3 regions of the Cohnella abietis genome follow, and region 3 is predicted to be linked to each of the others. Evidence: riboswitches for the same ligand, from Rfam matches in the RefSeq annotation. Region 3 holds a riboswitch; each other region holds the start of a gene.

What was found. Region 3 has a riboswitch for cyclic di-AMP ahead of KCTCHS21_RS21975 (TrkH family potassium uptake protein). Riboswitches for the same ligand answer to the same signal wherever they lie in the genome.
Region 1: linked by a shared signal. The riboswitch ahead of KCTCHS21_RS00210 (resuscitation-promoting factor) and the one ahead of KCTCHS21_RS21975 (TrkH family potassium uptake protein) in region 3 are both predicted to bind cyclic di-AMP.
Region 2: linked by a shared signal. The riboswitch ahead of KCTCHS21_RS02295 (C40 family peptidase) and the one ahead of KCTCHS21_RS21975 (TrkH family potassium uptake protein) in region 3 are both predicted to bind cyclic di-AMP.

What each region holds. Positions count from the first base shown of each region.
Region 1 is NZ_AP019400.1:48,059-51,339, reverse strand. It holds gene KCTCHS21_RS00210 (resuscitation-promoting factor) at 347-1,504, opposite strand; cyclic di-AMP (ydaO/yuaA leader) riboswitch at 1,784-2,001, opposite strand; gene KCTCHS21_RS00205 (TatD family hydrolase) at 2,179-2,952, opposite strand; gene KCTCHS21_RS00200 (HD domain-containing protein) at 2,974-3,281, opposite strand, start outside.
Region 2 is NZ_AP019400.1:544,874-548,154, reverse strand. It holds gene KCTCHS21_RS02305 (M1 family metallopeptidase) at 1-832, shown strand, start outside; gene KCTCHS21_RS02300 (hypothetical protein) at 845-1,660, shown strand; cyclic di-AMP (ydaO/yuaA leader) riboswitch at 1,870-2,009, shown strand; gene KCTCHS21_RS02295 (C40 family peptidase) at 2,014-2,517, shown strand; gene KCTCHS21_RS02290 (hypothetical protein) at 3,166-3,281, shown strand, end outside.
Region 3 is NZ_AP019400.1:4,993,976-4,997,256, forward strand. It holds gene KCTCHS21_RS21970 (potassium channel family protein) at 1-366, opposite strand, end outside; gene KCTCHS21_RS21975 (TrkH family potassium uptake protein) at 382-1,671, opposite strand; cyclic di-AMP (ydaO/yuaA leader) riboswitch at 1,821-2,002, opposite strand; gene KCTCHS21_RS21980 (CPBP family intramembrane glutamic endopeptidase) at 2,268-3,281, shown strand, end outside.

The sequences.
Region 1 (3,281 bases), 2.1 Mb from region 3:
TGATCAGATGCAGAGCCTATTGTGTAGCAAGTACGATCATAAACATCGCTATTGTGTGTTTGGCGGCACACCTACTTGCTATTAGCGATGAATTACATCGTACTTTTCTTGTCACGACTAGCGGGGGGTGGGGGACACTGGAACTTTGGAACTTTGGAACTTTGGAACTTTGGAACTTTGGAACTTTGGCACTTTGGCACTTTGGCACTTTGGCACTTTTGGGTACTTTATTTGTCTCCCAGCTTGGCTAGGCGCGCGCGAAGAACCAAAGAAAAAATCGGGAGGAAGCCCTTCAGCTTCTTCCCGATCATGATTTATATATGAGTTCCTTACGAAACGTAGCTAATTAATCCGCAGAAGGCTTAACAGGGCCAATGACATAAACCGTGTATCCACGCTTCAGTCCAAACTTATTGACATGCTTCTCGCTGTCATAATAAACATCGATCTTCTTACCTTTGACCGCGCTACCTGTGTCTTCCGCTCTTCTAAACCCGATGCCCTCAATGTAAACCCACCATCCGATAGGAATAACTTTAGGATCTACCGCAATCGTACGACCTTCCTGCACAACTGCACCTGAAGAGGTTATACCATAGCCTGTATCACCTTTGGATTTACCTGTTGAGGCTTCCCCTGCAGAATACGCGGTAAGCGTGACATTGCTAAGCATACGCTTAACCTTGACGCTTCTACCATTCAGACTAACGGTCTTGGCTTCAGCTGAAGAGGGCTTTCCGTTGTAAGAAAGTGTGACAACCTCAGGCTTTTTCTTCGTGCCAATAGCAACGACCTGCTGCACGGCAGGCTGTGCAATAGTCTTCTCAATCATTTCTTGGCTAACCAGCTTACCATCTTCATAAACTCGTTCTGTCTTGAGCACAACAAGTCCATCTTTCCCCGTTGTGACTACCTTTTGCTTGCCTGTTTCTAGGTCCTTGTTCTTCTGCTCCACTACCGTAAATGCGATTGGGCGCTTGGTCTCTACGACTTCTTTACGCACCCTAACGACCGATACGGTCATCCCATCCTTCAATGGGCTGCTGAGTGCCGGAGATACCCGATCCTCATCATTCAGTGAAATATTCAACTCGCTTATGACTCCCCCAACCGTGTCTTCGATTGTGTAGGCAACTTCCTTCTTGCCATCCGCCTTGATTGTAACTCCTACCGCACGATCAATTACGATCTGACTTCCCTCTTTAAGAGGATCTGCAAGCTGCAAGGAGAGGCGGTCATTCGGTCCAACTTGTATGTCCTGTTCCTCGAGGAAACCGAGTACGTTCGATGTTTGGGTTACGAAAACGGAGGCAATACCGTTATCGATAATCGTGATGCTCTTAGTAGCTGCTTTCTGCAGCAAGGACATGAACATGATCGTGATGGCAAACACAAGAATTGCGCCTAATAATACTGCGCGCACATGCTCAGGCTTCCACCGCAGTGCGAAAAGCTTGCCGGTCGGTCGTGGATCATGGGTTTCCCTAACAGGAATAACGCCCATTTTCTCGCTCCTCCTCATAGCCCCGTCGTCGACTGTGATACATGACTATTGTCTGACGCGACTAATCCAATTTTGATATCGACACTTATCCTCCAGACAAGAATTGGCAGATTCAAGCTGTGAAATCTAAGCGCCGCCTTAACCAGTTCGTACAGGCTTATACAAGAGGTACAAGCACCTACTACCCTTTTTTTCAACACAAAAAGCCATCGAGACAGAGGACCTGTTCGTGGCTTCCGCTTGTAGTAGAATGTAAGGGAAATAGCGCGGCACGAGGTTGACCTCTCTCTATAACGCTTGCGGGGTTAGCTGTCGGATTCGGACAAAGAGAGTTGCCCTATTTGCTACATGCATGACAAGATACTCAGCTAGAGCCTTGTCAATGTCACTTGCAAAATTCACCCCAAGATTGCTCGGACCGCTTTGGACAATGTATAAAATCGTCGCTGCGTTGGGTCCCCCACTCTCCCATTTGGGAGATTTAGCGCACTGGAAAAGGAATGTCATATTCGAACTTCTGTTGTTGATAATAACCTCTACTTACCAACGGTGTAAAGAAGGTACAATGGACGAATTTCCCCATTTTGACCGAAATTGACCAGTAGTTTATCATTATCAGCGACAAAAGCCAGTTTTTTCTTCGTACCGGTCTGTTTTTCTCACTTATATTCCGTTTATCTCGTTATACCCAAACAGCGACGACCGTTTTCACTCGTTATTTTAGCAATTTCTTCCAAAGAAAGCCTCTTTATCTCCGCTGCTGTCTCCGCAACAAGACGAACATAAGCCGATTCATTCCGCTTTCCCCGATAGGGATGAGGGGTCAAATAAGGAGCATCTGTTTCTAGTAGCAAACGATCGAGCGGAACACGCTCTAACACCTCTTTAGGAACCCTTGCATTCTTGAATGTGACTGGACCTCCGAAGGAAATATAGAAGTTCATATCAAGGCATTGCTTGGCCGTTTCCCAGCTTCCCGAGAAGCAATGCATGATTCCGCCCACTTCAGAGGCCTTCTCTTCTTTAAGCAAACGCAATATATCTTCATGAGCATCGCGATTATGAATAACAATGGGTTTGTTCAAACGTCTAGCTAATCGAATCTGTTCACGAAATACAGTCTGCTGGATATCTTTGGGTGATGTATCCCAGTAATAATCAAGTCCGATCTCACCAATAGCTACGACTTTGGGATGACTGCAAAGCTGTTCAATCCAGGCCAAATCCTCAACAAGATTCATATCTATCGCATCCGTAGGGTGCCACCCTACGACAGCGTAAATAAAATCATATTTTTCTGCCAAAGACATCGTTGTGGGTATCGTCTCGCGGTTAAATCCAATGTTAACTATTGTGTCTACACCCGCTTCTAGAGCACGGGAGATGACCTCATCGCGATCGTTGTCGAACTTAGAAGAATCAAGGTGTGCATGGGTGTCGATGAGCATGTCGGAAGTTGTCTCCTTCTATTATATAGATAGTTTTTTACGTGTTTCCAAACTGAGCTTTTCAACGTGAGGGAGCACTCTCTCCTCCGGATAATAAATGTAGTATTTCCCACGGTGAAGTCCGGCAATAGATCGAATAATATCGGACTTAACAGATATTTCTGTCAACTGCTCATGCTCATTCAAAAGAAGGATAGGAGGCTTCTCTTTACTATCTGGTAAAGCCCCTGGTTTATAGATCGCATAAGGGGAGTCCATAGGTGTATCAAATTCCATATGATAGTCCGGATTCAACCCGATTTCCTGCCACTCGTGTCTAATACTCTCAA
Region 2 (3,281 bases), 2.6 Mb from region 3:
CGCTGCTGCAGCCCAAACCGACAACCCAGGCTATGATCTTGAGCGCACACTCCTCCACGAAATTGCTCATCAATATTGGTATGGCTTAGTTGCCTCCAATGAATTCGAAGAGGCGTGGCTTGACGAAGGCTTCACCTCTTACACCGAGGATAAGCTAATGGCCAGTATCTATGGAGTACTACCCAATATTCCGATTGAAGCCAGCTATATGACCAACCCAGAGCCGCTTAATCAATTTTCATGGCGCTATCGCTCCTCAGAAGGATATGCCGAAAATGTCTATATTCGCGGTAAGCTCGTGCTTTCTTCCTTGGAGCGCCAAGTGGGTGATAAGACGATGAGTAAGATCATGCGGACTTATTTTCAAAAAAATAAATTTAAGCATCCTACCTCCGCGGACTTTAAGAAGGTCGTGGAAAGTGTTACAAAAACCAAGTGGGACGACTTCTTCCAGTCTTACATTCAGCAGGGGCAAATGACAGATTTCTCTGTTGATTCCATTACTGCACACAAGACCGCAAACGGTTATGAGAGCCAGGTGCTTCTAAGGCGTAACGGCGGCAGTGCTCAGCCCGTATTAGTCTTGTTTAAGTTCCAGGATGGTCAGACAATACGCAAAAAGTGGGATGGTGTGCAAAACCACGCGCAACTGCAACTAAGCTCCACCACACCTTTGGAGTATGTAGCCATCGATCCTAACCTTAATGTCGTCCTCGATAACCGCAGATACAACAACTATCTCAAGACCGAGGTTCCTAAGGAAGAACGCACACGCTTCGTAACCGGTATAACACAGATTATTGAAGGATTGTTCGGCACATTGGTGTGGTGAGGTGATTAGGGAATGCGTCGTTTATTAAAAAAGGGATGGGACATGGCTGTCCGGCATAAATATGTATTGGTTCTCCTTTTCCTGTATCGCTTACTGTGGGGGTTTTTCCTCTACCGGTTCGTCGATTCAGTCGTAACGCCCATCCTGGCACGTTATCCGGATGCGCATCCAAACTCCGACGCTGCCCATCTGTTCCTCATCGAAGCCCAATTTCGTCTTCTCAAGACCGACCTCGCTAACGAGGTTCTCTGGATGCTAGGCGGATTGCTTCTGATAAGGATGGTACTCACTCCTTTGTTCAATGCCGGTGTATATTACTCCTTTCATCACGCGGTGGAGGGTGAGGGAACAAGGGTATGGTTAGGAATCCGGAGCGTCTGGAAACCAGTAACCCTGCTTTATTGGCTGGAGAACGGGCTCATTCTACTTCCCGCCGTATGGCTGCTGCCACTAGCCAAAGACCGCTTTTTCTCAGAATCCTCCTTAACAGCTTGGCTTCAGGGACTGTTGCCCTATGCCGCAGCTTGGATGGCATTAGGGTTAAGCTTACACCTGCTGTTTCAATTCATGCAGTTCGGAGCGGCCTCTCGAGAAGGAATCTTTAAGGGTTTAGGAATAGCTCTTCGCCGGGCGTTCCCTCTAGTATGTATCACATTGATATTGCTCGGCATCGGTTTGGCAGTATCCGCCACGGCATGGGCCGTATCATTGCTCTGGTCTGGATTTCTCGCCGTAGTGCTGCATCAGGCTTTTCACTTCGCACGTTCATTACTAACACTGTGGATTTCTGCTTCACAGTATCAGGTCTGGTGTAAGACGGAGTCGTAAGTCTCTCGTCCCCTTCGACAATATTTTTACTGGGACATTCCCCGGTTGCGCCTATTAATGGCTGCAGCCGGGGTTTGGCGTTATTATCGGAGGTAAATTTATGAAGAGAAAGGGGGGTATTAATCCCTAGTTTTGGACTAAGATTAGGGAATTCTAATCTAGAAGATGCAGGAAATTCGTCATGATAACCGAATATATAAGTCTAAGTAATAAAAAAACTGCCGAGTTCCCGTCACTGGGAAACGGGGGAACCATCTAGTCGGGTGAATTGGCTTTGCTTCACAGGAGCCATAGGGGAACCTTCTACCGAACCCTCCAGCTAACCTCGTAGGCATCGGAAGGAGTCACCTGTTTTGCGCAAAGTTTCAGTGTTCATGTTTTCCCTTGCTCTACTTTTTTCTTTCCAGATAGGCAGCGCATTCGCCGACTCCAAGCTCGACAAATCTGTTGCACCCCTAATTGGAACTGATTATAAGTATGGTGGAACGACAACGAAGGGATTTGACTGCTCCGGCTTTACCGGTTATGTATTCAATGAACTTGGTCTCGACCTTCCTCGTACTTCTAAAGACATGTTCAATTGGGATGGGGGCAAGAAAGTAGCCCAGGAAGATCTTCGCGCTGGCGATCTCGTGTTTTTTAATACGAGTGGCAGCGGCGTATCTCATGTAGGCATTTATGTTGGTAACAACAAATTTGCTCATGCAGCTTCCAAAGGTGTAACCATCACCTCTCTTGATGAGAGCTACTACGCGAAACGCTATCTTGGCGCTCGTCGTGTGATGGACACAGAAACGTACAAGAAAGTAGCTACTGAGCCAGAAGCCGTCGAAGTAGCAGATGCTGCTAAATCGTAATCACTCTTTAGCAGTATTATGAGGGCCCGCCGATGCGGGCCTTCGTGGTTTTAAAGTGTGGTTTAACAACAGCCTGATCACTGCCTATGCCTCGCTATACTGTGCCTCTAGCTTCGTATTTCCTTAGATGCTCTAGACTCGCAATTTACGCCCTTTAACTAGCTAACTCCCTTATTTACAGACGCTTAGACAGCTTACGGCGACTTGCAAGGGCAGGCTGCGACCTGCAGCAGCTGGCAGCTCACCACTATCCGGGATTCCACCATTTAGACAATAGCCGCTCTCTGTACACCATTACCCGGCATTCCACAATTCAAACCACAGCTATTCGCAGTACTCCCACTACCCAACCCAGTGCAACCAGATAGAACACATTTACTCGCAGCACTCCACTACCTAGCCCCACCATTTAGACCACAGCTACTCGCAGCACTCCACTACCCAACCGGCGCCACCATTTAGACCACAGCTACTCGCAGTACTCCACTACCCAACCGGCGCCACCATTTAGACCACAGCTACTCGCAGTACTCCACTACCCAACCGGTGCCACCATTTAGATCACAGCTACTCGCAGCACTCCACTACCCAACCGGTGCCACCATTTAGACCATCGCCAGACACTTATTAGTTTAAGGGCTGACAGCGGTGATAGAGCACTGGGGGTTCACTATTGTTACTTTTTACTCGCTGGCGGGGGCGATAGAGAACCGTGCGTTCACTAATGTTACTTTTTACTCGCTGGCGGCGGCGATAGAAAACAG
Region 3 (3,281 bases):
CTCTGGATATATAATCCGATCAACACCAATTCGTTCCAGCACACGCCCATGCAGATCCGATACCGCTTTAGCCACGACCTTTTTGACCCCAAGATCCTTTAGAAGAATCGTAGCCAAAATGCTCGCTTGGACATCATCCCCAATCGCAACAATACCGCAATCGAAGTTACGCGCACCAATGGATCGAAGCACCTCTTCCTCTGTCGCATCCGCCACTACCGCATGTGTGAGTATATGGGAAAGATCCTGGACCTTCTCTTCATCACGATCGACACCAAGAACCTCATTACCTAGCCTCATAAGCTCAGTCCCCAAGCTTGATCCGAACCGTCCCAGCCCTATTATTACGAATTGATTCACTTTCATCCGGCTTCCGGCCCCCTACCCAATTATGATTTTCCCCTCTGCATGACGATAAAGCGCTCTTCCCTGTTTTGGTCCCAGAGCATAAGTCAAAGTTAAAGGCCCTAAACGACCTATGAACATCAGAATGATGATTGTTATTTTCCCCGTCACGGTTAGATCACCAGTTAACCCCATAGACAAGCCGACCGTACCGAACGCCGAGGTTACTTCGAACAGAATTTTCAAGAAGGCCGCATCCTCAGTCGTTGCTAACACCATAGTTCCAAGCATGACGATCCCAATACAGAACAAAGTGACCGTAACCGCCTTGTACACTCGTTCCTGTGCCAATCGGAGGCGGAATAACACAACATCGTCCTTACCACGAATCATCGCCAGCACTGCACCGACTAGAACAGCGAAAGTCGTTGTCTTAATCCCTCCACCTGTCGACCCAGGAGAAGCACCGATAAACATCAGAATGATGATGAAAAATTGCGTCGCTTGACGAAATTCCGTAACATCAACTGTAGTAACTCCTCCTGAACGAGTGGTGACCGATTGGAATAGCGATACGAGCAATTTATGACCAAACCCGGTATCTCCCACAGATCGCCCATTCGTGTATTCAAATATGAAAATAACAAGTGTGCCGACAACGATCAAAATAGCTGTTACACTAAGCACCACTTTGGTATGTAATGAAAACCTTTGTTTTTTGCGCCAATCGAACAAATCCGCAAGCACGATAAAACCAAAGCCACCGAGAATAATGAGTGCCATTGAAACGATATTCATATATACATCCGACGAGTAAGCTGAGAAGCTTTTGAATTCACCCGACAAATCAAATCCGGCATTATTGAAAATAGAAATGGAGTGAAACACACCATGATACAAAGCTTTTCCTACAGGCATATCGAACATAAAACGGATAAAAAACAAAATGGCACCAACAGTTTCAAGAGCCAATGCATAAACAATGACTTTTCTAACGAGTCTAACTAAGCCTTCAATACTTCCTTGATTAAGTGACTCCTGTAAAATAAGCCTTTCCTTAAGAGATATTTTTCTCCTGAGGATAAGAGCAAACAGTGTGGCAACTGTCATGAAGCCGATTCCGCCGATCTGGATGAGCAGAAGAATAACCCAGTGACCGAAGGTGGAAAAGTAAGTTCCCGTATCAAATACGACTAACCCCGTCACACACATGGCAGAGGTGGAAGTAAATAAGGCATCTATAAAGGACATCGATTGTCCGCTTATGGAAGCGATCGGCAGGCGTAGCAGCTGTGCGCCTATAAAAATAATGAATGCAAAACCCATAAGGAGTGTTCTCGGTGGAGAAACACTGAACCATCGAACGACTTTTCTAAACAAGAAGGTCACCTCTAACTACAAATTCATACCAAATTCATACACACTTTCTGAATCACCAAAAAACACTGGAACCCCAGTGCTTCGATTTCGCACATGATTCCCATTCGTATAGCCTACGAGGTTAGCTGTCGGGTTCGGGCTCGAACAGGCTGCCCTATCCAATGTTAAGTAAACACAATTGGAATTCACCCCGGGATCTCCGAATACAATTGAACTTGTACACGTGATTGTTTGGTTCCCCCGTTTTCAATAACATGAAATTCGGCTATTCATTAAATGAACTTGAAGTCGATTTAAGACGTACCTACGAATTATATTCTTTCCCTGTGTGGGGGACAACGTCAGAATGAGGGCAAACCTAGCCATCTAGACGATTAAATGGAGAGCAACCCACATGTTCAGCCCTCGCACGATGATTATCGCTCGCTTTCCTTTCATTTTCGTCGAAAATGAGAGATACTTGATGGAAATTAAGGTAGTAGTTAGCTAGAACCAACTGTATACGTTTACTTGAGCTTCTTTTGCAAAGGGAGAGATGATTTTTGAACTCACTTACTTCAAATCAATTGGATAGACGCTGGATATGGGCAGCTACCGTTGGACTAATCCTATTCTTGCTTATACAAGTATTCCCCGTTACCGGGCAATTGTTTACAACTGAAATCCAAAACGTGATGACACGATCTGAAGCAAAAAATAAAGCATTAGATTTGGCAGCTTCAAAATTCGGAATTAAGTCTGAACAAGTGCAGGAAGCAACTGTGACCCATTTGTCTGATAGCAACGCTGTAGCCTATTTATCCAAGTATAATTTCATGAAAACAGCCGATAAGCTCTGGACCCAAGCTACGCCAACGGACGTTTACGCCGTAAAGCTGCTGTTGAAAGATAGTCAGGATGCTTTACTGATTTCGCTCAATATGGAAAATGGAAAGCTTGTTGCTTGGAAGTTTGTTGGTAACAACGAACTCAATTCTGTAAGCTCTCGCTCAAAAGCGAATATTACCGATGAATCCGTCAGCTCTGCCCTACAATATGCTGAATTCTGGGGAATTCCAGCGGCTGAATGGACATGGGATGAAAGTCGTTCTGACAAGAGCAGCATGACATTCCTATCCCGTGAAGGCAACATCGGTGAAACACAGCTATGGCTGAAGGTTGTTGTTCCCGAAGGATTTAGCGCTCTTAAATCATCCAATCCCCCTTGGATTGGAGGCTCAATTGAATACGGAGTGGACTTACCCAAATCCTTTACCTCTTACTTAAAAAACCAAGAAAGCTTAGCTTCAAAGCTATCTATGTACGGATTTATTTTACCGCAGATCATTCTGTTCGTTCTCGCTATCATCTATGTGGGAAGTTATGGTGGCCAAACTTCTTATCTGAGAGGAATATTCCTTTCTGCTGTATATTTTGTGCTTTATGCAGGTATTACGTTTAACATGGTTCCAGGTTTAAGGGCTAGCCTATGGAAATCCGGGAATATCAGTGTTGACGTGAACACGGCGATAATCATTACAAGTATTATTATGTATGGTGCTATGGCTGTTCTCACC